4 regions of the Rathayibacter sp. VKM Ac-2801 genome follow, and region 1 is predicted to be linked to each of the others. Evidence: predicted binding sites of a transcription regulator. Region 1 holds the regulator's gene; each other region holds the start of a gene.

Region 1 (7,348 bases):
CTGCAGGACATCAAGGCCGGCGGAGCGACGCGCGTCGTCCTCCTCGGCGGCACCGGCACCCTGTCGCCGGCCGTCCAGAAGCTGACTCCCTGCAGCTGAGCCGACCCGCACCACGACGAGGGCCCTCCTCCCGCTCCGGCGGGGAGGGCCCTCCGTCGTCTCCCGGCTCCGCGCCGCGAGCGTCGGATACGCTGAGTCGGATGGACAGCACCACCCGGCGCGCGGACTCGACGCGCGCCGCGCTCGAGGAGTCCGGGAAGAAGGTCGGGACGTGAGCATCCGCCGCTCCAACTTCGAGGGCCAGCCGCAGGTCACCTACGCGGCCGTCGGCGGCACGCTGGCCCCCGACCTGCTCGAGTACCCGCCGGACGGCTTCACGGCCGAGCGCTTCGAGGCCCGGCTCGGCTCGGGCGACGAGCGCTTCGCCATCACCACCGCGTCCCTGATGACCTGGGGCGTGCAGCGCGGCAGCGGCATCGAGGTGACCGACATCACCAGCGGCAGCGGCGTGCAGTACACCGGCGTCAACTTCGACGCCGCGGGCACCCCGATCGACCTCGTCAGCCGGCCGACGGAGGAGCACTTCGCCCCCGACGGCACCCCCTACATCACCGCCGGCGTCACCGCCGTGCTCCGTGTGACCCTGCTCGGCCGCGTCTTCGACGCCCCGGTGCGCGTGGTCTACGTCGTCGACGAACCCGACCAGGTCGGCTTCGCCTACGGCACTCTCGAGGGCCACCCCGAGAGCGGCGAGGAGTCCTTCGTCGTCGAGAAGCGCGCGGACGACTCGGTCTGGCTCGTCATCCGGGTCTTCTCGCGTCCCTCCACCCGCCTCTACCGCCTGGGCGCGCCGCTGCTGCGCGCCGTGCAGAAGCGCCAGGTCGCCAAGTACCTGCGCGCGCTGCTGCCGGCGCGCGTCAGCTGACGTGGGGAGCGCCCTCCCGATCGCCGATCCTGCTCCGCTCGACGGCGGACTGCCCGCGTCCGTCGTCGACGGCGTGGAGCAGCGCGACCTCGGCCTCTACGTGCACGTGCCGTTCTGCCGGGTCCGCTGCGGGTACTGCGACTTCAACACCTACACGGCGACGGAGCTCCGCGGGGCGAAGCAGCAGGACTACGCCGACGAGGCGATCACCGAGATGGCTCTCGGCGCCGAGGTGCTCGAGCGCGCGGGCCTGCCCCGGCGCCCCGCCCGCACGGTCTTCTTCGGCGGCGGTACGCCCACGCTGCTGCCCGCCGGCGACCTGGTGCGGATGCTGGACGGCCTCCGCACCCACTTCGGGGTCGCGCCCGACGCCGAGATCACCACCGAGGCGAACCCCGACTCCGTCGACGCCGCCTACCTCGGCGCGCTGGCCGAGGCGGGATTCACCCGAGTCAGCTTCGGCATGCAGTCGGCCGTGCCGCACGTCCTCGCCACGCTGGAGCGCACCCACGACCCGGAGCGGGTCCCGCTCGTGGTCGAGTGGGCGCGGGAGGCCGGCCTGCAGGTCAGCCTCGACCTCATCTACGGCACGCCGGGGGAGTCCCTGGCCGACTGGGAGCGGTCGCTCGACTCCGCGCTGGCCAACCGGCCGGACCACCTCTCGGCCTACGCCCTGATCGTGGAGGACGGCACGAAGCTCGCCCGGCAGATCCGCCGCGGCGAGGTCGCGACCCCCGACGACGACCTCACCGCCGACATGTACGAGCTCGCCGACGCGCGCCTGGCCGCGGCCGGGTACTCCTGGTACGAGGTCAGCAACTGGGCGCGCGACGACGCGCACCGCTCCCGGCACAACCTCTCGTACTGGCTCGGCCACGACTGGTGGGGCGTCGGTCCCGGCGCGCACAGCCACGTCGGGGGCGTGCGCTGGTGGAACGTGAAGCACCCGGCGGCCTACGCCGACCGGCTGAGCACCGGAGCCTCGCCCGCTGCCGGGCGCGAGACCCTCGACGCGGGCACGCGGCGGGTGGAGGACGTGCTGCTGCGCTCGCGCCTGGCGGACGGGCTGCCGATCGACTCGATCGACGCCGCTCGGCGCAGCGAGGTGGCGGGGCTCATCGCCGACGGCCTCGTCGACGGCCGGGCGGCGCTCCGCGGGCGGATCGTGCTGACCCTGCGCGGCCGTCTGCTGGCCGACGCGGTCGTGCGCCGGCTCACCGACGGCTGAGGCCGGGTCCCGGGGCGGCCCGCGAACGGCCGCCCCGGTGCCGCGGCTACTTGAAGAACGGGATGCTGAGCGGGTACGTGTAGTACTCGCCCGCGCTGGCGCGCACCGAGGCGATGATCGCGAAGACGATCACCAGGATCGGCACGACCAGGAACACGATGAAGCCGACGAGCACGAAGGACAGGATCGTCCCGGCGACGTAGGCGATCAGCGTCGTCAGGTGGAAGTTGAGGGCCGTCTTGGCGTGCGCCTCGAGGAACGGTCCGCGCCCCTTGAAGACCAGGAAGACGATCAGCGAGGGCAGGAAGCTGAAGAAGATGCCGGTCACGTGCGTGACGATCGCCCAGGTCTTCTCGTCGGCCGGGTTCAGCGGCGGAGCCGGGGTCCCGTAGACGGGGGGCGGGGGAGGGGTGGCCGACATGATGGTCTCCGTTCCGGCGGCGGCGACGGGCTTCCCCCGTGCACTCGGCGTCCATCGTGGCATGAGGCGACCCCCCGCGCACCGGGCCGCGCGGGACCTCCTCCTCGGGGATGACGGGGCTCCTCCCCGAGGCCCTGCAGGAGTGCACCCCGGCCGATCCCCGCGCAACCCCGCCTGGCGGTCTGCCTCCCGGTTATGATTGGCACTCAGAGTTGCGGAGTGCCAGGCTCCGCGCGGCGTCAGCGCCGCAGACGGTCGTGCCCGCGGGCACTCGGAGTCCGGCGGGAGGTCGGTCGTATGGTGACGGAGCGCGGTCTCCAGGTCCTGCGCGTGATCGTGCAGGACTACGTGGCGAACCGGGAGCCGGTGGGCTCCAAGTCGATCGTCGAGCGCCACGCGTTCGGCGTCTCGGCCGCCACCATCCGCAACGAGATGGCCCAGCTCGAGGAGGAGGAGCTGATCGCGGCTCCGCACACCTCCTCCGGACGCGTGCCGACCGACAAGGGCTACCGCCTCTTCGTCGACCAGCTGGCCGACCTGCGCCCGCTCACCTCCGCGCAGCGCCAGGCGATCGAGACGTTCCTCGGACAGAGCCCGGACCTCGACGAGGTGCTGGTCAAGACCGTCCGCCTGCTCTCGCAGCTCACCAACAGCGTCGCGCTCGTGCAGTACCCGTCGTTCGGAGCCGCGCGGCTGCGCCACGTGGAGCTCGTCGCCCTCGCGCCCCGCCGCCTCCTGTCGGTGCTGATCACCGACACGGGCCGGGTCGACCAGCGCGTGCTCGAGACCCCGGAGGACGTGGACGACGCGCTCCTCGGCGAGATCCGCGCGAAGCTCAACACGGCCGTGCTCGGCCTGGGGCTCCAGCAGGCGGCCGAGACGCTCGGCTCCGTCGCGGAGCGCTTCAGCCCCGAGCGGCGGCAGGTGCTGACGCCGATCGTGCAGACCCTGCTCGAGCAGGTCGGCGCCAATCGGCAGGACCGCCTGGTCATGGCCGGCGCCGCGAACCTCGTCCGCACCGAGGAGGACTTCTCGGGCAGCATCTACCCGGTGCTCGAGGCGATCGAGGAGCAGGTGGAGCTCCTGCGGCTCTTCGCCGAGATGACTCCGGATCCCCGGGGCATCTCGGTGCGCATCGGCCGCGAGAACGCCCCGTTCGGGCTGCAGGAGACCTCGGTCCTCACGAGCGGCTACAACACCGCGGGCGGCCAGATCTCGCGCCTGGGCGTGCTCGGACCGATCCGGATGGACTACTCCGGCAACATCACCGCGGTGCGCGCCGTCGCCCGCTACCTCTCCCGCCTCCTCGGCGAGGAGTAGGCCCGACCTCCCGGCCCCCGCCGGTTCCCCCGGTGCGCCGCGCCCGGCCCACCGACCCACGAACGAAGGACGAAGCCACCTGTGGCCGATCACTACGAAGTGCTGGGCGTCGACCGCGACGCCTCCGCCGACGAGATCAAGAAGGCGTACCGCCGACTCGCCCGCGAGCTGCACCCCGACGTCAACCCGAGCGCGGACGCCTCCGAGCGCTTCAAGCTCGTCACGCACGCCTACGACGTCCTGAGCGACGCTCAGCAGCGGGCGCAGTACGACCGCGGGCCCCAGGAGGGGTTCGGCGGCGGAGGCCAGGGCTTCGGCGGGTTCGGCGACATCTTCGAGACCTTCTTCGGCCAGGGCGCGCAGGGCTCGTCCCGCGGACCGCGCTCCCGCCGCGAGCGCGGTCAGGACGCCCTGCTGCGCGTGGAGGTCTCGCTCGACGAGGTCATCTTCGGCGCCCACCGCGACCTCGAGGTCGACACGGCGGTGCTCTGCGAGACGTGCCAGGGCTCGTGCTGCCAGCCCGGCACCTCGCCGGTGACCTGCGACATCTGCCACGGCTCCGGCCAGATCCAGCGCACGGTCCGCTCGCTCCTGGGCAACGTGATGACGGCGAGCCCCTGCGGCACCTGCCGCGGCTACGGCACCGTCATCGCGACCCCCTGCTCCACCTGCCAGGGCCAGGGACGCGTCCGCGCCCGCCGCACCATCCCCGTCGACGTCCCCGCGGGAGTCGACACGGGCCTGCGCCTGCAGATGCCCGGCAGCGGCGAGGTCGGCCCGGCCGGCGGCCCCAACGGCGACCTGTACCTCGAGATCAAGGTCAAGCACCACGACGTCTTCAGCCGCAACGGCGACGACCTGCTCTGCACCCTCGAGGTGCAGATGACGGACGCGATCCTCGGCTCCACGGCGTCGCTCAAGGCGCTCGACGGCGACATCGAGATCGAGATCAAGCCGGGCACGCAGAGCACCGAGATCGTCACGATCAAGGGTCGCGGAGTCACGCGTCTGCGCGGCAGCGGACGCGGCGACCTCCGCATCGGCATCCAGGTCGTCACCCCGACGAAGCTGGGCCACCGCGAGCGGGAGCTGGTCCAGGAGCTGGCGAAGCACTACAAGCCGCAGAAGCCCGCGCTGACCCACTTCCAGCAGGGCCTGTTCTCCAAGCTCCGCGACCGCTTCCTGGGCTGAGCCCGTGGCGCACCACTACATCGACGAGTCGCTGGACTCCGACGGCTTCGTCGTCGGGGGCCGGCTCGCGCTCACCGGCGCGGAGGCCCGGCACGCCGCGACCGTCAGCCGGATCCGCGCGGGCGAGAGCGTCCGGGTCGGCGACGGGCGCGGGCTCGTCGCGACCGCCCTCGTCGAGAGCGCGGAGCCGGCGCGGGTGGCGCTGGTCGTGGAGTCGGTGCAGGAGTCCCCGGTGCCGTCCCCGCGCCTGGTCCTCGTCCAGGCGCTCGCGAAGGGCGACCGCGACGAGCTCGCCGTGCAGGCGGCGACCGAGCTCGGGGTGGACGAGGTCGTCCCGTGGCAGGCCGCGCGGTCGATCTCGCGGTGGTCGGGCCCGAAGGAGGAGAAGGGGCGGGAGCGCTGGCGCGCCATCGTTCGCGAGGCGAGCAAGCAGTCGCTGCGCCCCTGGGTTCCCGAGGTCGCGCCGCTCGAGCAGGTGCGCGGTCTCGTCGCGCGCGCCGCGACCGCGCGCGTGCTGGTCCTCGAGCCCTCGGCGCAGGCGCGGCTCTCCCAGGTGGTCCCCGACGGACGCGATCTGGTGCTCGTCGTCGGGCCCGAGGGCGGCATCGCTCCGGAGGAGTTGCGGCTGCTCGCGGAGGCGGGCGCCGAGGCCGTCGCGCTCGGCGACTCCGTCCTGCGCACCTCGACCGCCGGGCCTGCTGCGATCGCCGTCCTCTCGGCCCGCCTGGGCCGCTGGTGACGCTCCTCCCCAGGCGCCTCGGGGCGCCGGAGCAGGGTGCCGTGGGCGAACGCGGCTCCCGCCGCGCACGGGCCCCGTTTAAGATGAGTGCATGAGCGAACCCACCGTCTTCACGCGCATCGTCCAGGGCGAGATCCCGGCCGATGTGGTGTTCGAGAACGAGCGCATCCTCGCGATCACCGACATCGAGCCGAAGGCGCCCGTCCACCTCCTCGTCTTCCCGAAGACCCAGGAGTACGCCACGGTCGCCGCCCTCGCCGCCGCCGATCCGGCCCTGCTCGCCGAGATGGTGCAGGTCGCCCAGTCGCTCGCCGACGCCCACAGCAACGGTCAGTTCCGCCTCGTCTTCAACTCCGGCGAAGAAGCGGGCCAGACCGTGTTCCACGTCCACGCCCACGTCCTGGGCGGCCACCAGACGGAAGGCTCCCTTGCCAGCGGTTGAGAACACGGGCGCGAGCCCCGACGAGCGTCCCGCCCCCGGCGCGGACGCGTCCGAGACGACGCGGCGCGTCGTCGCCGTCGACGGAGTCGCGATGGTGCGCCTCCTCGGACCCCAGGACCGCCTCATCCGAGCGGTCGAAGGACGATTCCCCGATGTCCGGGTGCACGTGCGCGGCAACGAGGTGACGCTCGACGGCGAGCGCGAGCCCGTCGCCGCGGCGACGCGCCTGGTGGAAGAACTGGTGCGCATGACCGCGAGCGGGCACGATCTCGACCCGGAGGGCGTGCGCGAGTCCGCCCGCATCCTGCAGAACGGCGGGCCGATGAGCCCGGCCGAGGCGTTCGGCCAGGCCATCCTCACCGCCCGCGGACGGAGTGTGAGGCCCAAGACGCTCGGCCAGCGCGAGTACGTCGACGCGGTCGATCAGAACACGATCGTCTTCGGCATCGGCCCGGCCGGGACCGGCAAGACCTACCTGGCGATGGCGAAGGCCGTGCAGTCGCTGCAGCGCAAGGAGGTCGAGCGGATCATCCTGACCCGTCCGGCGGTCGAGGCGGGGGAGCGGCTGGGCTACCTGCCCGGCTCGCTCACCGACAAGATCGACCCGTACCTGCGGCCGCTCTACGACGCGCTCAACGAGATGATGGACCCCGAGATCGTCCCGAAGCTGCTCGCGGCCGGCACGATCGAGGTCGCGCCGCTCGCCTACATGCGCGGGCGCACTCTCAACAACTCGTTCGTCGTGCTCGACGAGGCGCAGAACACCACGCCCGAGCAGATGAAGATGTTCCTCACCCGCCTCGGCTTCGGCTCCAAGATGGTCGTCACCGGCGACATCACCCAGGTCGACCTGCCGACCGGCGCGAGCGGACTCCGCCTCGTGACGCGGGTTCTCGACGGCATCGACGACATCCACTTCTCGCGCCTGACCAGCGAGGACGTGGTGCGCCACAGCCTGGTCGGCCGCATCGTGGACGCGTACACCGAGTACGACCAGCAGAAGCAGGCGCAGCACTTCGAGCGCGAGCAGGCCCGGGAGTTCGCGAACCGCGCCGAGCGCCGGGGCCAGGCCGCCCGTCCGC
Region 2 (7,348 bases), 490 kb from region 1:
CGAGGACGAGGAACTCGCCGTCGCCCACCTCGAGGTTGAGCTTGTCGACGGAGGCGCGAGTGGCCCCGGGGTAGACGCGGGACGCGTGGTCGAAAGTTACGGACGCCATTGTTCTTGCTCCTTCACCGGCAGGTACGTGCCGGACGATCCGAGTGAATGGAAGTGATGGTCATCATCGCGTGGGCGACTCCGACCAACCGTCACAGTATGCCACGGCCCGACAGCCGCCGGTCGGGCACTGCGTATCCGTCGTTTGGAGGTTTCCCAGGGCTCGCGCGTAGGATTCCGGCGAGTCGCGCCAGGCGGCCTCCTCTTCCCCCTCTCTCATTCGGAGCGTTCTTGTCATGACCACCGGCGGAGCCAACGACCGTCTCTCGAAGAACCAGCGACGAGAGGCCGCCCGAGAGAAGGCGCGCCGCCTGCGCGAGCAGCAGAAGCGCCGCGACCGCGTGAGCCGCTTCGCCCTGCAGGGCGGGCTCGCCGCCGTCGTGATCGCGGTCGTCGTCATCGTGGTCTTCGCCGTCACCTCGAGCATCCGCCCCGCGGGCCCCGGCCCGGCGAACATGGCGAGCGACGGCGTGGTCATCGGCGAGAACATGGTCGCGCAGACGAGCGGCGCCGTCGCCGCCGACGGGACGCCCACCCCCAGCGCGCTCGACACCTCGGCCGGCACGGTCGACATCCGGGTCTACCTCGACTACCTCTGCCCCTACTGCGGCCAGTTCGAGAAGACCAACGGCGACCAGATCAAGGAGTGGGTGACCAGCGGCGCCGCGACGGTCGAGATCCACCCGATCGCCATCCTCACGACCCGCTCCAACGGCACCAAGTACTCGGAGCGCTCGGCCAATGCCGCCGCTTGCGTCGCGGACCGCTCGCCCGACTCCTTCTTCGACTTCAACTCCCTGCTCTTCGCCAACCAGCCCGCGGAGGGGACCGACGGACTCACGGACGACCAGCTGAAGGACTACGCCTCTCAGGCCGGCGTCGAGGACACGGCGGCTGTCGACACCTGCATCGACGACCAGAGCTTCGTGAGCTGGGTGCGCGCCGCGACCGAGCGCGCCACCTCCGGTCCGCTGCCCGGCACGGACGTGCCCGCCGTCACCGGCACCCCGACCGTCCTGGTCAACGGCGAGGCGTACTCGGGCTCGCTGACCGACCCGGACGCGTTCAGCTCCTTCGTGCTCTCCGCCGCCGCCGACTCGTACTCGTCGGCGACTCCCGCGCCCTTCTCCTCCGAGACCCCGGCGCCGACCGAGACGCCCGCCTCGACCGAGACCCCCGCCTCGACCGGGACTCCGGCGCCCGGCGACGCCCCGGTCTCCACCGAGGCTCCGGCCTCCTCCGAGCCGACCCCGGCCGCCGCGGGCTGATCCCCGCACATGCAGAAGGCCCCGACCGCACGCAGCGGTCGGGGCCTTCTCCGTTCCTGAGCCGACGACGGGACTTGAACCCGTAACCGCCCGATTACAAGTCGGGTGCGCTACCAATTGCGCCACGTCGGCAGGTGCGCTCGCGCACCCGGCCACCCTATCGCGGGCCCAGGATCCGCTCGGATCGGGGGCCCGCCGGGGCTCACGGCTCGAGGACGGTGAGATGCCGCTCGGCGGGTGCGGGGCGCTTCGGGCCGCCGATCTTCCCGTCGGGACGGCCGACGTAGAGCCAGCCGAGCAGCTCCTCGCCCTTCTCGAGGCGGTGCGCCTTCCGCACGGCCTTGTCGCGCGTGTAGGAACCGGTGCGCCAGAAGACGCCCCAGCCCGCCTCGTCGAGCAGGAGGCTCAGGAGATGGGCGACGCCCGAGGCGACGGCCTCCTGCTCCCAAGCCGGCACCTTCGACTTCTTGACGCTGACCACGACGGCCAGCAGCAGGGAGGCGCGGTGCGTCTTCTCGATGTATTTCCGGGGGTCCTTCTTCGCCCCCGAGGCGACCGCGAAGCTGCGGCCGACCCGGTCGCGGGCGGCGCCGCGGATCTCGATGACCCGCCACGGGCGCAGCGAGCTGTGATCGGCGAGGCGCGACGCCGCCGAGACGAACGCCGCGATCTCGTCGTGCCCCGGAGCCTCCGGCGTCACCTTCGAGCGCGAACGGCGCGCGAGGACGGCCTCGAGGACGGGGGAGGAGGACACGGTCACTCGCCCTCGGCCTGGAAGTTCAGGGCGATCGAGTTCATGCAGTAGCGATCGCCGGTGGGCGTGCCGAACCCGTCGGGGAAGACGTGTCCCAGGTGGGATCCGCAGTTCGCGCAACGGACCTCGGTGCGGACCATGCCGAGGGTGCTGTCCTCGATCAGCTGGACCGCGTCCGGGTTCACGGACTCGTAGAAGCTCGGCCAGCCGCAGCCGGAGTCGAACTTGGTGCCGCTCTTGAAGAGCTCGGCGCTGCAGGCGGCACAGGTGTAGAGGCCGGAGCGGTGCTCGTCGAGCAGCTCGCCGGTCCACGGACGCTCGGTGGCCGCCTCGCGCAGGACCGCGTACTGGTCGCGGTCGAGCTCCTCACGCCACTCGGCGTCGGTCTTGTTCACGGAATACGACGACATGGGTCTCCCTAGGAATCCTCGTCAGTGTACGGGGGCGGTCGCGCCCCTCCACCTGGTCCAACCCCCGGGACGACGGCTCCATTCCGCCTCCGCGGGCTGTGGAGGAGACTCTCCGCCGTGACACTGCGGCGCGGTCGTTCCGCTTCCGGAGCGCCTCCCCGGCGGTGGCGGCGCGCCTGCCTACCCTGGGGGGATGAGCAGGACGACGGACCCGAGGCCGGGCACCGGTCTGTCCGAGCGCGAGCTGCGGGTGCTCGCCTTCGAGCGCGAGTGGACCGCCCGTTCCGGAGACAAGGACGACGCGATCCGCTCCCAGTTCGGACTTTCGGCCGCCCGCTACTATCAGGTGCTCAGCGCGGTGCTCGCCTCTCCGGCCGCCCTCGCGCACGACCCGATGCTCGTCACGCGGCTGCAGCGCATCCGCGACCAGCGCGCCGGCGCCCGCGCCTCGCGACGCCTCGGGCGCCTCGAGTAGACGAGCTGCTCGAGTCCACCAACGGAAGGCCGGCCGTACCCCCGATGTCGAACACGCACCCGAGAGACCGCTTCGACGAGATCCCGGCGACGGAGGCGCGCGTCGGCGCCCACCGCCGGCCGCCGGCCCCTCACGCCCGTGCCGTCGCGCTGGCGTGGGCCGCGCTCGCCACCGGAGTCATCGTCCTGCTCGGCTTCATCGGGCTGCTGGTCATCGACGACCGGGTGCAGTTCACGGACGTCTTCACCCCGGCCACCGCGACCGCCGAGGCGACTCCGACCGCCGCCGCGACGCTCGATCCCGATCTCGCTGTCGCCGTCCTCAACGGCACCGCCACCGTCGGACTCGCCGCCAGCGCCGGCGACGCCCTGACGACGGCCGGCTGGAGCGTCCCGACCGTCGCGAACGCGAACACCGAGGACATCGCGGCGACGACCGTCTACTACACCGACCCGGCTCTCGAGGGCGCCGCGCGCGGCCTGGTCGACTCGCTCGGAACGGGGACCGTCCTGCTCTCTCAGGACTTCGTCGAGACGGGCTCCGTCGTCGTGGTCCTGGGGGCCGATTACGCCTCCGAGCAGGGCTGATCGGGGCCCTCTGTTACGGGCACGTTTCCTCCGTGTTGAATCCCGGGCAACTCTTCACCGCGAGGCCCTTCCGAGCCCCTTCCGGGCCCGATCGTCGGATTAGTATTCCTGACCAGGCACCAGCACATCGCTCGTGCCGCGGGCATCACAGCACTGGGGAGTACAGAGATGGCGAACGGAACCGTCAAGTGGTTCAACGCTGAGAAGGGCTACGGCTTCATCACGGTCGACGGCGGCGGACAGGACGTCTTCGTCCACTACTCCGCGATCGACATGTCGGGGTACAAGGTCCTCGAGGAGGGGCAGCAGGTCGCGTTCGAGGTCGGCACGGGGTCGAAGGGCCCCCAGGCCGAATCGGTCCGCCCGGCCTGACCGCCGAGCCTCCCGGGAGCCGTCGTCCGCCTCGTGCGGGCGGCGGCTCCTTCGTGTCGGAGCGCGTGCCGGTCGCTTGCACTCGTCCACCGCGAGTGCCAGAATCGACCTTGGCACTCGCTCCGGTCGAGTGCCAGCACAGACATTTCACGACGTCCGGGAGGGACGAGAAACACACATGGCCAAGATCATTGCTTTTGACGAAGAAGCCCGCCGCGGCCTCGAGCGTGGACTCAACACTCTGGCCGACGCGGTCAAGGTGACCCTCGGCCCGCGCGGCCGCAACGTCGTCCTCGAGAAGAAGTGGGGCGCTCCCACCATCACGAACGACGGCGTCTCCATCGCCAAGGAGATCGAGCTCGACGAGCCGTACGAGAAGATCGGCGCCGAGCTCGTCAAGGAGGTCGCCAAGAAGACCGACGACGTCGCCGGCGACGGAACCACCACCGCGACCGTCCTCGCTCAGGCGCTCGTCCGCGAGGGCCTGCGCAACGTCGCGGCCGGCGCCGACCCGATCAGCCTCAAGAAGGGCATCGAGAAGGCCGTCAAGGCCGTCACCGCCGAGCTCATCGCCGGCGCGAAGGCGATCGAGACCAAGGAGGAGATCGCGGCGACCGCCTCCATCTCCGCCGCGGACCCCGAGATCGGCGCCATCATCGCCGAGGCGATCGACAAGGTCGGCAAGGAGGGCGTCGTCACCGTCGAGGAGTCGAACACCTTCGGCACCGAGCTCGAGCTCACCGAGGGCATGCGCTTCGACAAGGGCTACCTGTCGCAGTACTTCGTGACCGACCCCGACCGCCAGGAGGCGGTGTTCGAGGACCCCTACATCCTCATCGTCAACTCCAAGGTCTCGAACATCAAGGACCTGCTCCCCGTCGTCGACAAGGTGATCCAGGCGGGCAAGCAGCTGCTGATCATCGCCGAGGACGTCGACGGTGAGGCGCTGGCGACCCTGGTCGTCAACAAGATCCGCGGCATCTTCAAGTCGGTCGCCGTCAAGGCTCCCGGCTTCGGCGACCGTCGCAAGGCGCAGCTCCAGGACATCGCGATCCTCACCGGCGGCCAGGTCATCTCCGAGGAGGTCGGCCTCAAGCTCGAGAACGTCACCCTCGACCTGCTCGGCTCGGCCCGCAAGGTCGTCATCACCAAGGACGAGACCACGATCGTCGAGGGTGCCGGCGACGCCGAGGCCATCGCCGGCCGCGTCGCGCAGATCCGCGGCGAGATCGAGAACACCGACAGCGACTACGACCGCGAGAAGCTCCAGGAGCGCCTCGCGAAGCTCGCGGGCGGCGTCGCGGTCATCAAGGCCGGAGCGGCGACCGAGGTCGAGCTCAAGGAGCGCAAGCACCGCATCGAGGACGCCGTGCGCAACGCGAAGGCCGCCGTCGAGGAGGGCATCGTCGCCGGTGGTGGCGTCGCCCTCATCCAGGCCGGCAAGCTCGCCTTCGAGAAGCTCGAGCTCGTCGGAGACGAGGCGACCGGCGCGAACATCGTCAAGGTCGCCATCGACGCCCCGCTCAAGCAGATCGCCCTCAACGCGGGCATGGAGCCCGGCGTCGTCGCTGCGAAGGTCCGCGAGCTGCCCACCGGACACGGCCTCAACGCCGCGACCGGCGAGTACGTCGACCTCATCGCCGCGGGCATCATCGACCCGGTCAAGGTCACGCGCTCCGCTCTGCAGAACGCGGCGTCGATCGCCGGTCTCTTCCTCACCACGGAGGCCGTCGTCGCCGACAAGCCCGAGAAGAACCCGGTCGCCGCGGGCGGCGACCCCACCGGAGGCATGGACTTCTAGTCCAGGCCCCATCACGCAGAAGGCGGTTCCCCTCCGGGGGAGCCGCCTTCGGCGTTTTCAGAGTGCACGTGAGCGAGCAGCAGGGGAGCACCGGGGCAGGTGGTCCCGGCCCGACCCCACCGTCCCCGTCTCGAGAGCGGTTCTCCTCCGCGTCTTCAGCGCTCCGGGCGGACTCGCGGCCGACCGGCCCGTCGGTAGCGAACAGCCTGCCGTGGGCGGCAGAGCGGCGGGAGCATCAGGCCACCGGGCTCGGATCGACCGATCCGTGCCGCCCGCGGACGTCGACAGGGGAGCGCGGACCGGAGCGGTCCCGACGGAGACGGGCCGCGGTGCGGATCAGACCGAGGCGGGGGAGGTCTCGCCGTTCTGGCCGACCGTGAGCAGCGGCAGCGCGACGCGGAAGGTCGCGCCTCCGCCCGGCGTCTCGACGACGTCGACGCGGCCCTTGTGCGCGGCGACGATCGAGGACACGATCGCCAGCCCGAGACCGCTGCCGCCGGTCTCGCGGGTCCGCGAGGTGTCCGCTCGCCAGAAGCGCTGGAAGATCTTCTCGCGGATCTGCGGCGGGATGCCCTCACCGTGGTCGATGACCTCCAGCAGGGCGAGGCGGCGGGAGCGGTCGACGGCGACGCCGATCTCGATCGGAGTGTCCTCGGGCGTGTAGCGGACGGCGTTGCCGATCAGGTTCGTGAGGACCTGGCGGATCTTGTTCTCCTCCGCCATCACCATCGCGGGCACGCCGGGCTCCTCGGGCGCGGTGGCGGTGCCGGCGGCGATCTCCTCGGCGTTGACCCGGCGCGGACGCCGGCGGAAACGGGCGAGCCGCGCTCCTGCCGCAGCGATCGGGCCGGTGAGCCCGGGGTTCGTCAGCTCCATGGTCTGCGTGGCGGAGGCGCCGGCCTCGTCGGCCTCGAGGGCAGGGGTCTCCACGGGGGTGTCGTCGCGGGTCTCGACGCCGAAGTCGCGGTCGGGCCAGGAGGCCATCGCGTCCATCGCGGCGTCGCGGGCGAGCGGCATCAGGTCGACCGGGGCGAGCGCGAGCGGCTTCGTCTCGTCGAGGCGGGCGAGCTCGAGGAGGTCCTCGACCAGGCCGCCCATCCGGATCGCCTCCTTCTCGATGCGCTCCATCGCCTGGCCGACGGCCTCGGGCGTCTGCAGAGCGCCCATCCGGTACAGCTCGGCGTAGCCGCGGACGGAGACCAGCGGGGTGCGCAGCTCGTGGCTGGCGTCTCCGACGAAGCGGCGCATCTGGTCGATCGTGCGGGCGCGGTCGCGGAAGGCGGAGTCGATCCGCCCGAGCATCGCGTTCAGGGAGCGGTTGAGGCGCCCGACCTCGGTGTTGGGCGTCGTGCCGTCCAGGCGCTGGCTGAAGTCGCCGTCGGCGATGGCGGCGGCGGTCTGCTCGACCTCGCGCAGCGGCGCGAACGTGGTGGTGACCAGCAGGCGGGTGAGGAGCGCGCCGATCACGACGATCGCGACTCCGAAGCCGAGGAAGATCGTGAGGTACGTCGTCATGATGACGTCGACGCTGCGGGTCGACACCGCGAGCAGGAGCGTCTGGTACTCGGTGCCC
Region 3 (7,348 bases), 600 kb from region 1:
CTGCACGCCGCGCTCGCCGAGGCCGGTGTCGCGCTCGGCGACCTGGACGCGATCGCGGTCACCAGCGGGCCGGGGCTCTCGGGCGCCCTCATGGTCGGCGTCGGAGCGGCGAAGGCGCTCGCCGTCTCGCTCGGCCTGCCGCTCTACGCCGTCAACCACCTCGTCGGCCACGTGGGAGCCGACGTCCTCCGCGCGGACGGCAGCGAGGGCAGCCCCGTCGAGGTGCCGACGATCGCGCTGCTGGTCTCGGGCGGGCACACCTCGCTCCTGCACGTGCGCGATCTGGTGTCGGACGTCGAGCTGCTCGGCGAGACCATCGACGACGCCGCCGGCGAGGCCTTCGACAAGGTGGCGCGCGTCCTGGGCCTGCCCTATCCGGGCGGACCGCAGATCGACCGGGTGGCCGCGGACGGGGACCCGAAGGCCATCCGCTTCCCCCGCGGGCTCAGCCTGCCGAAGGACCTCGAGCGCCACCGCTACGACTTCTCGTTCTCGGGGCTGAAGACCGCGGTCGCCCGCTGGGTCGAGAAGCGCCAGGACGCGGGGGAGGAGGTGCCCGTGGCCGACGTCGCGGCGAGCTTCCGCGAGGCGGTCGCCGACGTCCTGCTCACGAAGGCGCTCGCCGCGTGCCGCGACCGGGGCGTGCCGCGCCTCCTGCTCGGCGGCGGCGTGGTCGCCAACGCCCGGGTGCGCGCGCTGGCGGAGGAGCGGTGCGCGACGGCCGGAGTGACCCTGCGGATCCCGGCGCTCTCGCTCTGCACCGACAACGGCGCGATGATCGCCGCGCTGGCGGCGCAGCTGATCGAGGCGGGGCATCCCCCGTCGGGACTCGGCTTCGGCGCCGACTCGACCCTCCCGGTCACCGAGATCCAGGTCCGCTGAGGCGTCTACCGGGCGGTGGCCGGGGCGCGCAAGCGCCGTCCAGCTTTTTGACAGGCGGATCGTGCCACTGCCACTCTTGGCCGCATCCGCTCGTTCCTGACCCTGGGGGATTCCATGACCACTCCGTACACGCCCGCGTCCGACCGCTACAACATCCTGGCGATCATCGGCTTCATCGCCTCGTTCTTCGTCTCCATCGTGGGCATCGTGCTGGGCTTCATCGCCCTGTCGCAGATCAAGCGCACCGGGGAGAAGGGCCGCGGTCTCGCCCTCGCCGCCGTCATCATCGGCTTCGTCGCGATCATCATCACCATCATCTCGTTCGTCGCTCTCTTCTCGATCGCGGCGACCATGCCCACGACCGGGTACTGATCGACACGCCCCCGAGGCTCGGGGGCGCCCGCACCACCAGGAGGACACCGTGACCGACGAGACCGCGCCCGGACCGCAGACCGGACCGGCGCCCGCGCCGTTCGCCCCTCCGCTCGGCGAGCCGTCGGCGGCCTACCCGCCGCCGACGGCCGTCGCCGATCCCTACCCCGGGCTGCCGCCCCGCCGCCCGCCGATGAACCCGCTCGCGGTCGCGGCTCTGGTCTGCGGGCTGCTGGGCCTGGCTCCCGCCGCCATCGTCCTCGGCCACATCGGCTTCGCCCAGGCCGGACGCTCCGGACAGCGCGGCCGCGGCCCAGCGGTGGCCGGCTTCGTGCTGGGCTACCTCGCGATCGTCCTCGCGGTGATCGCCTACCTCGCCTGGACGGCCTTCGTCGGCGACCTTCGCGACGGCGGATACCTGCCCGCCTGACGCGGCGGAGGCCCCCGCCGCCGCGCGGGTGCTGGCTAGACTCGCGCCATGAGCGACGACAGCACCCGTCCCGGCCCCGGCTCCGACGAGCAGCACGGCTCCGTGCCGGTCCCGCCGGCTCCGCCCGTTCCGCCGGCTCCGCCCGCTCCGCCCTCGGCCGCGTCGCAGCCGTCAGCGCCGCTCGCGGACTCCGCGCCGCCGGCCTACGGGTCGCCGCCGCCCCCGCCCGCGTACCCCTCGGCGTCCGCCTATTCCTCTGCGCCCGGCCACCCCGCCGCCTACGCGGCCGCACCGGCGCCCGTCGTCCCGCGCACGCTGAGCCTCGTCGGAATGATCCTCGGCATCGTCGGCCTGGTCATCACTCTCTTCGCCGCCGGCTTCGGCTTCCTGCTGTCGGCTCCGGCCGTCGTGCTCGGCTTCCTCGGACGCCGCCGCGAGCCGGCCGCGCGCGGGTTCGCGCTGACCGCGATCATCACCGGGTTCGCCGGCATCGCCGTCTCGCTGATCTACCTGGCGGTCTTCATCGTGTTCGTGGTGGTGGCCCTCGCCGCCGGCACCTCCGGCTACTGAGCCGGCGCGGACCGGTCGACGCGCTCCGCGAGCAGGGCGCGGTGGCGCCCGGCGATCCGCGTCAGGATCAGCACCGCGCTGCCGGTGCCGGAGAGGCCCAGGCGCTTGCGGAAGCGGGCGGGGTCGACGTCCACCCCGCGCTTCTTGATCTCGAGCACGCCGATGCCGCGGGTGCGCAGCTCCTTCGCCAGCGTGCGCTCGTCCAGCGGCAGCTCGGCGAGGACCCGGAAGCTGCGGAGGAAGGGGGAGGCGGCCGCGTCGTCGCCGGTCAGGTACGCGATGCCGGGCGAGAGCATCCGCGAGCCGCTGGAGCGCGCGAGCTCGCCGAGGAGACGAGCGCGGATCGCGGAGCCGTCCGGCTCGTGCACGAACGCGCCGAGGGGGCCGACCTCCTCGTCCTCGCTGTCGCCCGCCGCGGTGAGCTCGGAGGAGCCGGCCGCGCCGAGCAGCAGAGCGGAACGGCGCACGCCCGGGCGCGCGAGGGCGCCGAACCAGAGCCCGGTCTCGACCAGCTCGCCGTCGACGGAGACCCACTGCGCCTCGGCGTCCCGCGGCAGGCGCTCGCGGTCGAAGCCCGGGCCCACCTTCACGCCCACCGGACGGTGCTCGGCCAGGCCGAACGCGAAGTCGAGCGAGGGGGAGTAGTCGTCCGGATCGTCGAGCCGGCGGGTCTCGCGGTGGCCGGCCGTGCGGCGCGCGGGGTCCAGGTAGACGGCGTCGAAGCCGTCGAGGTCGAAGGCCTCGGCCGTCGAGTGCACGGCGCTCGCCGCGGGGAACGGGGCGAGGTTGAAGCTGGCCAGCGTCGCGGTGACCTCGTCGGCTTCGACGGCGGTGACCGCCAGGTCGATCGCGGCCATCGCGAGGGCGTCGCCGCCGATCCCGCTGCCGAGGTCGGCGACGCGCACCGCTCCCGCGGCGGCGAACCGGCCGGCGTGCAGAGCGGCGACGCGCAGCCGGGTCGCCTGCTCGAGCCCCGCGTCCGTGAAGAGCATCGAGCGGGCGAACTCGCCGAACTTCGCCTCCGCCTTCTGCCGGAGCCTCGCCTGGGTCAGCACCGCCGCGACGAGGACGGGGGAGTGGCCGGCCGCTCGCAGGCGAGCCACGGCCCGCACCAGGTCGTCGGACCGGTAGCCGTCGAGGGAGTCGAGGAGCCGGAGGCCCTCGGGGGAGAGGAGCTCGACCAGCTCGTCGCGTCGCATCCGGCCATGGTAGGCCACGGCCTCGGGCGGGTCCGCCGCCCTGCTTGGCACTCTGATTGCACGAGTGCCAGCGGAGCCCCTACGATGGATCTAGCACTCTCGGAGCGTGTGTGCCAGAACCGCGTTCCGCCCACATCGTCGTCAAGAAAGAGGTCAACCGTGTCGGTGTCCATCAAGCCGCTCGAAGATCGCATCGTCATCAAGCAGGTCGAGGCGGAGCAGGTGACCGCTTCCGGTCTCGTCATCCCCGATACCGCCAAGGAGAAGCCGCAGGAGGGCGAGGTCGTCGCCGTCGGACCCGGTCGCATCGACGACAACGGCAACCGCGTGCCGCTCGACGTCGCCGTCGGCGACAAGGTGATCTACTCCAAGTACGGCGGAACCGAGGTCAAGTTCGGTGGCGAGGACCTGCTGGTCCTCTCCGCTCGCGACGTCCTCGCGGTCGTCGTCCGCTAGGCAGCACCACTCGGAAGGGCCCGTCGACCTCGGTCGGCGGGCCCTTCCGTCGTTCCCGGTCCTCCTCGCGACCAGTGGCCTGATCCGACCGGTGGAGGGCCATTCCCCCACCCCGCGCCTGCGTAGCATCGGGGGAGTGACCAGCTCCCGCACCCCTGCCGAGTCCGTCTCGCCGTCCCCCTCGGACGTGCCCGTCGGCGAAGGAGTGGAGGCTCTCGGAGCCGCAGGACGCCCGGGCGGGATGTCCGGCACGGGGCTGCTCTTCGCGTTCTCGGCCTACCTGCTCTGGGGCGCGATGCCCCTCTACTTCATCGCGATGGCGCCGGCCTCGCCGTTCGAGATCGTCGCCTTCCGGGTCCTCTTCTCGCTCGTTTTCTGCGTGATCCTGCTCACGGTCCTCCGCGGCTGGCGCTCCTTCGGCGCGCTGCTGCGCCGCCCCCGCCTGCTCGGCGTGATGGCGATCGCCGGCGTGCTCATCTACGTCAACTGGCAGGTCTACGTGATCGCCACGACCACGGGTCACGTCATCGAGGCGGCCCTGGGCTACTTCATGAACCCGCTGGTCACGGTGCTGCTGGGCGTCCTGGTGCTGCGCGAGCGCCTCCGGCCCCTGCAGTGGGCCGCGATGGGTGTCAGCGCCGTCGCCGTGCTGGTCATCGCCGTGGGCTACGGATCCTTCCCGTGGATCTCGCTCGCCCTCGCCTTCTCCTTCGGCCTCTACGGCCTGGTGAAGAGCCGGGTCGGCGGCACGTTGGACGCGGTCGGCGGGCTGACCCTCGAGACGCTCTGGCTGACGCCGCTCGCCGTCGTGCAGCTGGCGGTCGTCGGCTCCACGGTGGGGCTGACCCTGACGACGGAGGGGACGGGGCACGCCCTGATCCTCGCCTCGGCCGGCATCGTCACGGCCGTCCCGCTGCTCCTGTTCGCGGGTGCCGCCCGGCGCCTCCCGCTCTCGATCGTCGGCTTCGTGCAGTACCTGACGCCGTTCCTGCAGTTCCTCGTCGGGGCCTTCGTCCTCCACGAGGAGATGCCGCTCGAGCGCTGGATCGGCTTCGCGCTGGTGTGGGCCGCCCTGGCGATCTTCTCAGGCGACCTCGTCGCTGCGGAGCGCCGACGGCGCCGATCCTCCGTCTGATCTGCGGAACGCGTCGTCCTGGCGCGGCGCGACAGCGGAAAGGTAACGATCCGGTCGCGAAACGTATTGGTAACACCCCTGTATTGTTCACGGGTGCTTCGGAGGTTAGGTTGGCCGAGCGGTTGCCACCGGCGCCGCTCCCACTGACACACACCTCTCAAGGAGCAACATGGGCGTTTACGCGAAGGCCGGCTCGGCCCGCGCGCGGTCCCTCCGGGCAACCCTCGGCGGCGTCGCCATTCTGGGCGCCAGCGCTCTCGTCCTCGCCGGCTGCGCCGGCGGCGGCGACAGCGGATCGGGCGGCGACAGCGGCTCGGGCGACCTGTCCCTGAAGATCGGCACGATCCTCCCCCAGACCGGCACCCTCGCCGTCCTCGGCCCGCCCGAGATCGCGGGCGTCGACCAGGCGGTCGTCGACATCAACGACGCCAAGGCCGGCATCACGATCGACGTGGAGCAGAAGGACTCGGGCGACACCACGACCGACATCGCGACGCAGTCGGCCACGTCCCTCATCGCCGACAACGTCTCCGCCATCATCGGCGCGGCGTCCTCGGGCGTCTCGAAGACCTTCATCGACCAGGTGACCCAGGCGGGCGTCGTCCAGATCTCGCCGGCCAACACCTCGCCGGACTTCACGACCTACGACGACGACGGCTACTACTGGCGCACCGCTCCCTCGGACGTGCTCCAGGGCCGCATCCTCGGCAACAAGATCCTCGGCGACGGCAAGACCAACGTCTCGATCCTGTACATGAACGACGCGTACGGCACCGGCCTCGAGAAGAACATCAAGGAGACCCTCGAGGCGGGCGGAGCGTCCGTCGCGGCCGAGGAGATCTTCGAGCCGGCCTCGACCGACTTCAACTCGGCGCTGACCTCGGTCCTCGCCCCGAATCCCGACGCGCTGGTCGTCATCTCGTTCGACGAGATCAAGACCATCGCGGAGCAGCTCTCGGCCAAGGGCTTCGACTTCTCGAAGCTCTACGGCACGGACGGCAACTACGGCGTCATCGGCGAGTCCGACACGAACGTCGACATCGCCGGCGCTCAGTTCACCAACCCCGGCGTCCAGGCGTCCGAGGACTTCCAGGGCAAGCTGCAGTCGCTCGTCGAGTCGCAGGGCAACGACGCGCTGACCGTGTTCAGCTACGCGCCGGAGTCGTACGACGCGACGGTCCTGACCGCTCTCGCCGCGCTCCAGGGCAAGGCGACGGACGGTGCGACCATCCGCGACAACCTCATGTCGGTCTCGGAGGGCGGCACCAAGTGCACGACCTTCGCCGACTGCGCGAAGCTGATCGCCGACGGCGAGGACATCGACTACGACGGCCTCTCCGGCCCGATCTCGTTCGACGAGAACGGCGACACCAGCGAGGCCTCGGTCTCGATCTACAAGTACGGCACGGGCAACACCACCTCCTTCGAGGAGACCGTCGAGGGTTCGCTGAACTGACGACGCGGTGACGCGGCTCCTGCCGCACGCCTGAGGGGCTCGGTCTTCGGACCGGGCCCCTTCGCCGTTCCCGGAGCGCAGGGGCGGAGGCGCCGGTCGCGCGGACGGGCGCAGGGAGGCGCCGAGGCCGTCCCCGGGGGCGACACCGCCGTCGGGCGCGGACGGACGGCTCCGCGGCGTCCAGGGCCTCTCGCCGCGTCGAGGGAGCCTCTCCTCCTCGGTGAAGCGGCTCTCGCCTGCAGTGAGCGCCTCCGATCGCCTCTCTCGGCATCGAGGAGCGCCCTGCACGACCGCGGACGGGAGCGACGACGTCAGGCGGGAACGCAGAAGCGCGCGCCCTCCCGGGGAGGACGCGCGCTCGTGGAGTGCGGAGGGCCTAGGAGGCGCGGAGCAGCTCCGCCTCCTGCGCGAGGCGGTAGGTGACGAAGGAGCGGCTGTAGTTGCGGCGCTTGCCTCCGGTGGTCTCGGCGATGACGACCTGGGCGTAGACGCCGACGACGCGCCAGCGCTCGTAGTCGCCGATCGCGCCGGTGCCGAAGCCGGCTCCGAGTTCCACAGGGGCGGGGGTGTAGCTCTTCATGGTCGGCTCCTTCGAGGCGGACGACGCGGCGCTCGAGGCGCTGCGGGGAGGGGAGGAGATCGGCGGCCGATCGCGGCACCTACCGGGGGGAAAGGGGAGCGGGACGTCCCCCTGCGAGGCTGTCCCGTGTCCCCAAAACTACGGCAGGAGGGGCGATATCCCGTCCCCCTCGTGGGGGTCGCGGGTGCGGAGAGACTCTCGCTGTCCCGCCCCTGCCGCGGGTACAGGGGAAGGGGTGCCAGACCCGCCGTCCCGGCGACTTCCCGGG
Region 4 (7,348 bases), 550 kb from region 1:
CTGCTCGTGATGGGGGCCGCCGCGCTGGCGTGGCTGGACCTCGGCCAGCCGGTCGTCGCGATCGTCTTCGGCGTCCTCGCCGTCGTCTCCGGCGTCATCGCAGGACGCCGCTCCCTCTGAGCCGGACGCCGCCAGCTCGAGCCGAGGGAGCGCTCGCTCGGAGCCGGGCAACGCTGTACCGGAGCGAGCACCGCGGCCTCTGAGCGGAACCGGCACCGCTTCGGAGCAGGCACCGCCGGGCCTCGCCGCCGTCCCGCCGCGCGGGCGGCAAGCGACAGGCGCCCACGGTGCTCTCCCGTCGAAGCAGGTCGAGCCGCCGCCGCAGCGGGATCCCCGGCCGATCGCGCTGCCGGGCCGGCCGCCGGACGTGCTGCGCTCACCCTGATCGTCGGCCTCTCCCTCCCCCGCTCCCACCTCCCCTCTCGAGCGGCTCCCTCCCGCGGCCCGACCCGACCCGGTCCCTGCCCGCATCACGAGCAGACCCGCCTCAGCCTCCTCACCCGGGAACGGCGAACGGCCGCCCCCGCCGCTCCAGGAGGAGCAGGGGGACGGCCGTTCGCGGCGGTCGCGGAGGACTACTCCGCGGCGCCCGCCTCACGCTGCGCCAGGGCGCGGCGTCGGAGGCCGGTGATCACAGCACCCGCACCGAGGAGGGCGAGGGCGGCGGCTCCGAGGAGACCGCCGTCGAAGCCCGTCGACGGGAGGCCGCCGGCGCCGTGGACGGGCGCGCCCGGTCCGGCGGTCGGCGTGGAGGTGGGCTCCCCCGGTCCGGCGGTGGGGCCGGCCGTCGGCGTCGCCGTCGGCTCCGGGGTGCCCGTGGGCTCCGGAGTCGCGGTCGGCGTCGGGGTGGGGGTGACCGCCTCGGTGACGTCGACGCTCACGAGCGTCGCGAGTCCCGAGTCGGTGTAGGCGACACGGCCGAGGTAGCGGGCCGGGCCCGCCAGGTTCGACCAGGAGACCGCGTACGCGATCGGCTCGCCCTGCACCGCGTCGACCACGGCGGGGTCGGTGCTCAGCGAGCCGAGACCGTTCTCCGGAGTGATGACGAAGCTGCGGAAGTCGAACGTGGCGGTCGAGGATCCCGGAGCGGTCGCGTACACATCGGCCTGGACCGTGTACTCGCCCGGGGCGGGGTCGGCGATGTCGACGCGCTCGTCGGCCGAGCCGGTCGCCGAGGTGAAGACCTTCTCGGTGCTCTCGCTGGTGACGGTGAGGTCGAGGTCGGCCGTGTCGTCGATCGAGTCGAGGTCGAAGCGGGCGAACTCGGCGCCCTCCGGCACCACGACGGTCGTCGTCAGCGACTTCCCCGTGGGGAGCGTCGCCGAGTGTCCGTCGGCGGCGGTGGCGTCCTCGGCGAGCACGCCCTGGGCGAGACCGCTCGCGGTGAGCGGCAGCGCGCCGGTGATGCCGGGCGTGACCGTCACCGTGCCGGTGCCGGTCGAGCCGGTGCCGGAGACCTCGTAGGGCGCGTCCAGCAGGACCGGGCGCACCGCGATCGGGCTGCGGACGTCGTGCTCCGCGCTCGCCCAGGTCAGGTAGCCGGTGGCGAACTGGTTGAGCGCCGCCGAGCCGGTGGTGAAGGAGACCGTGTACTCCGCCGTCTGGCCCGCACCCGTGAAGGAGAGGGTCGAGGGCGAGACGACGGTGTCGATCCCGGCGAGGCCGTCGACCGAGGCGGTGTAGGTGCCCGCGCCGGTCGAGGTGACCGTGCGGGTCACGGTCTGCGTGCCCGCGAGGGCGCCGATCGCGATCGAGGCCTGGTTGAGGTCGGACGGGTCGATCGCGGCGATCGGGTCGATCACCGGGTTCGAGGTGAAGACGTAGCCCGCACCCTTGAGGAACGCGATCCAGTCCTCGGTGCCGCTCTGGTAGAGCAGTCCGGGATCGAGGAACGCGGCCGGGTCGACGTGTCCGGCGCCCTGGGCGAAGACGTCCTCGGACGCGGCGCCGGACTGGTCGACGCTGTCGTAGGCGGAGGTCATCATCGCCGACTTCACCGCGGACGGCGAGGCCTTCGGGGTCGCGCCGAGGATCAGCGCGCCGAGGCCGGCCACGTGCGGCGACGACATCGAGGTGCCGGACTCGAACGCGAAGGCGGGGTCGTCGCCCTCGGCGTTGAAGCTGTCGGCCAGGATCGCGACGCCGGGCGCCGTGAGGTCGGGCTTCAGCACGTCGGCGCCGTCCGCCTCAGCGGGTCCGCGCGACGAGAAGCCGGCGACCTGCGGGACGGGGATGGACGCACCGGACGAGTTGCCCTCGGAGAGGGTCACGGTCGCACCGGCGGTGCCGGCGTAGGTCGTGATCGCCTGGTAGGCCTGCGAGTCGATCTGGATGCTCGGGACCGAGTGGTCGTCGACGTGCAGGGCGTTCGGGGTCGGGTTGAGCAGCAGCATGCCGATGCCGCCGGCCCGCTCGACCTCGGCCGACTTGGAGACGCGAGCGGTGACGCCTGCGGTGCAGGCGACGACCTTGCCCTTCACCTTGTCGGGGTCGAGGGTGCCGGTCTCGCAGATGGCGGGGCTCTCGGCGCCCGAGCTGACGACGTCGGCGCTGTTCACCAGCGGTCCGGTGACGTCCTCGTGGACCGAGATGGATCCTCCGACGAACTTCTGGCCGTCACCGAGGGTGGCGGTCGCGGTGTAGGTCGGGATGGAGGACGCGGCGACCGTGGTGTACCAGGGCGACGCGTGGTCGAGCGTCGAGGCGCCCGCACCGGAGTTGCCGGCCGAGGCCGCGACGAAGACGCCGGCGGCGGCGGCGTTGAGGAACGCCTCGTCGATCGCGGTCAGGGTCGAGGTGGCCGAGCCGCCGCCGATCGAGAAGTTGATGACGTCGACGCCGTCCTTGGTCGCGGCGTCGATGGCCGCGAGGATGCCCGCACCGGAGCAGAAGTCGTCGTCGTCGGTGCCCTCGTCGGGTCCGTTCCAGCAGACCTTGTACGCGGCGACCTTCGCGGCCGGGGCGACTCCGGAGATCTTCCCGTAGTCGTAGCCGTCGACGCTCGCCTCGACGCCGTTGTTGCCGGCTGCCGTGCTCGCGGTGTGCGAGCCGTGCCCGTCGGCGTCGCGCGGGGAGCGGTACTCGGGGTTGTCCGTCGAGCCGACCTCCTCGTCCGCGAGGAACCAGCGTGCGCCGATGAGCTTCTGGTTGCACTCGTCGCCGTCCCACTGCTCGGAGGCGGGGAGCCCCGGCGAGCAGGAGCCGACGAAGGTCCCGCCGTCCGACTTCGCGAAGGAGGTGGTGGTGCCGTCCGTGTAGGGGGCCGCTCCGGGCGAGGTCGCCAGGGGCGCGCCTGCGAAGGAGGGGTTCTCGGGCGCGATGCCGGAGTCGATGACGCCGACGACGACGCCCTCGCCCGCCTTGTCGATGCCGCCCAGCTTCTGCCAGACGCCGTTCTCGCCCTCGAGGCCGAGGAAGTCGGTGGAGCGCTGCTGTCCGGTGTCGGGCACCGGGATGCCGGCGGCGGCCGCGGCGAGCGGCGAGGACTGCGCGGCGCGGTCGAGCTTCAGGTTCTCGACCTTGCGGACCTCGGCGACGTCGCGGCGGCTCGCGAGCTCGCCCGCCTGCTCGCCCGAGAGGGTCGCGGAGAAGCCGTTGAGGGCGACGGTGTAGTGGTAGCCGATGGCGGCGTCGACCGCGGAGGCGACGTCCTCCTGGCGCTGCTCGAGGTGGGCGGAGTAGTCCTCCACCGGAGCCGAGGCGGCCTGCAGCTGCGCACCGTCGACGGGTGCGGTGCGGGCGAAGCGGGCGTCGCTGCCCTGGTAGGTGGCCGCGGAGGGCTCGACGAGGGTGACGACGTAGTCGCCGTCGTCGAAGCTCTGGCCGACGGAGAGCCCGCCGACGAGCGAGGCGCTGCCGGCGAGAGGGGCGGCGCTGGCGCCGGTGGTGGCGAAGGCCGCGGTCGCGGCGACTCCGAGGACGGCGAGGCCCGCGAGGATGCGCCTCTCAGCGCGGCGGACAGGTGGTCGGTGGGACAGGTGGATCGGCAATCGATGTCCTTACTCACATTCGCTGGGAACCGGATCGGTTTCCACACAGAAACGACCCTACGAACTCGATTGCCCAGCTTTGTTACGAACAGGTAACGAAGTTGACGCCGAGGCGGCCCTCGGCGTTGGCACTCCCGCTCCCCGAGTGCTAAATTGCTGGCGTTGAGCCGGGTCGGCTCAACTCTTGGAACTCTTCGTTGCACGACTGAATGGAGTGATCTCATGGCTGTCACCTACGACCCCGTCCGCGAGCTGGACCGCCTCGCCACCGCCCTCCTCGGCTCCGGGCAGGGGCCCCGCCGGATGCCGATCGACCTGTACCGGGACGGCGACCACTACGTCCTCACCGCCGACCTCCCCGGCATCGACCCGGGATCCGTCGACGTCGACGTCGACGGGCAGCTCCTCACCATCCGCGCCCAGCGCACCGTCGCGAGCGGCGACGACGTCACCTGGATCACCCGGGAGCGCCAGTCGGCGACCTTCGTCCGCCAGCTGAGCCTCGGCCAGGGCGTCGACACCGAGCGCATCTCCGCGTCCTACGACAACGGCGTGCTCTCGGTGACCATCCCGGTCAGCGAGAAGGCGCGCCCCCGCCGCATCGAGGTCGTCTCGACCGCCCGCCCCGAGCAGGTGCGGATCGGCGAGGCGCCCGCCGAGTAGGACGACGACGGAGGGCCCGTCCGCGATCGTGCGGGCGGGCCCTCCGCCTGTCCGGCACGCCCTACGCTGGCCGGATGCGCGCCTCCTCCTCCGACACCGCCGTCGGCGTCCTGCTCCCCCGCGACCTCCCCGCCTCCGAGGTGCTCGGCTACGCCCGCCGCGCCGAGGAGCTCGGCTTCGACGAGCTCTGGGTGGTCGAGGACCTCGGCTTCCGTGGCGGCATCGCCCAGGCCGGCGCGGTGCTCGCCGCCACCGAGCGGATCGTCGTCGGCATCGGCATCCTGCCCGCCGCCGTCCGCACGGCGGCCTTCACCGCGATGGAGCTCGGCACCCTCGCCGAGCTGTTCCCCGGCCGCGTCCACGCCGGCATCGGCCACGGCATGCCGCAGTGGATGCGCGGCCTCGGCGTCTGGCCCCGGAGCCCGCTCACCCTGCTCGAGGAGCAGTTCGACGCGATCCGCTCGCTGCTCTCGGGCGAGCGCACCGACCGCTCCGGCCGCTACGTGCACGTGGACGGCCTCGTCCTGGAGTCGCCGCCCACCGTCGTACCGCCGCTGCTGGCCGGCGTCCGCGGACCGAAGTCGCTGGCGCTCGCGGGCCGGATCGCCGATGGGGCCGTCCTGGCCGAGCCCGTCACTCCGGAGTACCTCGCGGCGGCCCGCGGCCACCTCGGCGGCACCGGGCGGATCGTGGCCTACAACGTGGCCGCCGTGGACGACGACGCGGCCGCTGCGCGCGACGCGGTCCGGCCCGGCCTCGAGTGGATCGGCGAACCGGACTGGGCGCCGCACATCGAGCCGCTCCCCTTCGCCGAGGACTTCGCCCGCCTGCGAGCCGCGAGCGCCGACCGCGCCGCCTTCGTCCGCGACCTGCCCGACGCCTGGGTCGACCAGCTGGCCGTCGTGGGCACTCCCGGGGACGCTCGCCGCCGCATCGCCCTGCTGCACGAGGCCGGCGCGTCGAGCGTCGTGCTGATGCCGTCGGGACCCGATCCGCTCCACGCGATGGAGGAGCTCGCCCGGGCGCTCTGACATGTCGGCCACGGGCGCGGGGCCGGCCGCCGAGCCCGGAGACGAGTCCGGCCCGCAGGATCCGAGGATCCGTGCGGGCCGAACGCGTCTGCGGGAGCCGGAGATCAGGCCGACATGCGGGCCTTCAGGTTCTCGTCGAGGGTCGCGAGGAACTCCTCGGTCGTCTGCCAGCCCTGCTCGGGGCCGACGAGCAGAGCGAGGTCCTTCGTCATCTTCCCGGACTCGACGGTCTTGATGACCACGTCCTCCAGGGTGAGCGAGAAGTCGATGAGCTCCTGGTTGCCGTCGAGCTTGCCGCGGTGCGCGAGGCCGCGCGTCCAGGCGTAGATCGAGGCGATCGGGTTCGTCGAGGTGGGCTTGCCGGCCTGGTGCTGGCGGTAGTGGCGCGTGACGGTGCCGTGCGCCGCCTCCGCCTCGACGACGCTGCCGTCGGGCGTGGAGAGCACGGAGGTCATCAGACCCAGCGAGCCGAAGCCCTGCGCGACGGTGTCGGACTGGACGTCGCCGTCGTAGTTCTTGCAGGCCCAGACGTAGCCGCCCTCCCACTTCATGGCCGAGGCGACCATGTCGTCGATGAGGCGGTGCTCGTAGGTGAGGCCCGCGGCGTCGAAGCGCTCCTTGAACTCGGTCTCGAAGATCTCCTCGAAGATGTCCTTGAAGCGGCCGTCGTAGGCCTTGAGGATCGTGTTCTTGGTCGAGAGGTAGACCGGGTAGTTGCGCGAGAGGCCGTAGTTGAGCGACGAGCGGGCGAAGTCGCGGATCGACGCGTCCTGGTTGTACTGGACCTGCGCGATGCCGTCGTCCGGGGCCTTGTAGACCTCGAACTTCATGGGCTCCGAGCCGTCCTCGGGCGTGAACTCGACCGTCAGCGTGCCCTTGCCCTTGAAGACGAAGTCGGTGGCGCGGTACTGGTCGCCGAACGCGTGGCGGCCGATGATGATCGGCTTGTTCCAGCCGGGGACGAGGCGCGGGATGTTCGAGATGATGATCGGCTCGCGGAAGATCACGCCGCCGAGGATGTTGCGGATCGTGCCGTTGGGCGACTTCCACATCTTCTTCAGGCCGAACTCCTCGACGCGAGCCTCGTCGGGGGTGATGGTCGCGCACTTCACGCCGACGCCGTGCTTCTGGATGGCGTGCGCCGCGTCGATCGTGACCTGGTCGTCCGTCTCGTCGCGGTACTCGATGCCGAGGTCGTAGTACTCGAGGTTCACGTCGAGGTACGGGTGGATGAGGGTGTCCTTGATCTTCTGCCAGATGATGCGCGTCATCTCGTCGCCGTCGAGCTCGACGACCGTTCCCTCAACCTTGATCTTGGACATTGCTCTCCCATGGTGTCGATGACCCCGCACCTGTGCGGGACGGGCGGCTCTGCACCGCTCCGGATGGCCTCCGCCAGCCTACCCGAGGCCCGAACTGTCTCGATGTCGAGACAGTTCTCCTCGGTCCGCCCGACGGCCGGTGCGCGTCGCCCGACAGGAGGATGCCCGCCGTCCTGCGCCGCCGGTACAGTGACGGCATGAGTGACCTCCGCCTGGAAGAGCTGTCCGCCTCGAACATCTCCGCCGTGAACGGTCTGAGCCTCAAACCCGGCCAGGAGCAGTTCATCGCGCCGGTCTCCTACTCCGCCGCCGCCGCGGTGATCGACCCGGGCGCCTCCTGGCA

What was found. The regulator HrcA, encoded in region 1, represses chaperone genes, less so after heat shock. The targets are predictions, from matches to a motif close to TTNGCACTCGNNNNNNNCGAGTGCNAA.
Region 2: a site for HrcA is predicted at 4,085-4,111, ahead of groL (chaperonin GroEL). Genes of this name have one in related genera too.
Region 3: a site for HrcA is predicted at 3,498-3,524, ahead of groES (co-chaperone GroES). Genes of this name have one in related genera too.
Region 4: a site for HrcA is predicted at 4,115-4,141, ahead of GSU45_RS12185 (Hsp20/alpha crystallin family protein). Genes of this name have one in related genera too.

Annotation. Positions count from the first base shown of each region.
Region 1 is NZ_CP047183.1:2,074,035-2,081,382, reverse strand. Features, by position in the region: gene GSU45_RS09625 (cell wall-binding repeat-containing protein) at 1-99, shown strand, start outside; gene GSU45_RS09620 (DUF1990 domain-containing protein) at 272-925, shown strand; gene hemW (radical SAM family heme chaperone HemW) at 927-2,153, shown strand; gene GSU45_RS09610 (DUF4870 domain-containing protein) at 2,200-2,574, opposite strand; gene hrcA (heat-inducible transcriptional repressor HrcA) at 2,872-3,894, shown strand; gene dnaJ (molecular chaperone DnaJ) at 3,976-5,085, shown strand; gene GSU45_RS09595 (16S rRNA (uracil(1498)-N(3))-methyltransferase) at 5,090-5,824, shown strand; gene GSU45_RS09590 (HIT domain-containing protein) at 5,916-6,266, shown strand; gene GSU45_RS09585 (PhoH family protein) at 6,358-7,348, shown strand, end outside.
Region 2 is NZ_CP047183.1:2,566,162-2,573,509, reverse strand. Features, by position in the region: gene ugpC (sn-glycerol-3-phosphate ABC transporter ATP-binding protein UgpC) at 1-109, opposite strand, end outside; gene GSU45_RS11890 (thioredoxin domain-containing protein) at 345-1,376, shown strand; tRNA gene GSU45_RS11885 (tRNA-Thr) at 1,436-1,508, opposite strand; gene GSU45_RS11880 (nitroreductase family protein) at 1,579-2,136, opposite strand; gene msrB (peptide-methionine (R)-S-oxide reductase MsrB) at 2,133-2,540, opposite strand; gene GSU45_RS11870 (DUF3263 domain-containing protein) at 2,734-3,015, shown strand; gene GSU45_RS11865 (LytR C-terminal domain-containing protein) at 3,060-3,602, shown strand; gene GSU45_RS11860 (cold-shock protein) at 3,771-3,974, shown strand; gene groL (chaperonin GroEL) at 4,153-5,775, shown strand; gene GSU45_RS11850 (HAMP domain-containing sensor histidine kinase) at 6,112-7,348, opposite strand, start outside.
Region 3 is NZ_CP047183.1:2,673,611-2,680,958, reverse strand. Features, by position in the region: gene tsaD (tRNA (adenosine(37)-N6)-threonylcarbamoyltransferase complex transferase subunit TsaD) at 1-882, shown strand, start outside; gene GSU45_RS12410 (DUF4190 domain-containing protein) at 997-1,254, shown strand; gene GSU45_RS12405 (DUF4190 domain-containing protein) at 1,304-1,684, shown strand; gene GSU45_RS12400 (DUF4190 domain-containing protein) at 1,733-2,254, shown strand; gene GSU45_RS12395 (class I SAM-dependent methyltransferase) at 2,248-3,453, opposite strand; gene groES (co-chaperone GroES) at 3,613-3,909, shown strand; gene rarD (EamA family transporter RarD) at 4,151-5,044, shown strand; gene GSU45_RS12380 (ABC transporter substrate-binding protein) at 5,214-6,500, shown strand; gene GSU45_RS12375 (hypothetical protein) at 6,877-7,080, opposite strand.
Region 4 is NZ_CP047183.1:2,624,910-2,632,257, forward strand. Features, by position in the region: gene GSU45_RS12175 (YrdB family protein) at 1-120, shown strand, start outside; gene GSU45_RS12180 (S8 family serine peptidase) at 576-3,989, opposite strand; gene GSU45_RS12185 (Hsp20/alpha crystallin family protein) at 4,212-4,652, shown strand; gene GSU45_RS12190 (LLM class flavin-dependent oxidoreductase) at 4,727-5,683, shown strand; gene GSU45_RS12195 (NADP-dependent isocitrate dehydrogenase) at 5,788-7,005, opposite strand; gene GSU45_RS12200 (GNAT family N-acetyltransferase) at 7,203-7,348, shown strand, end outside.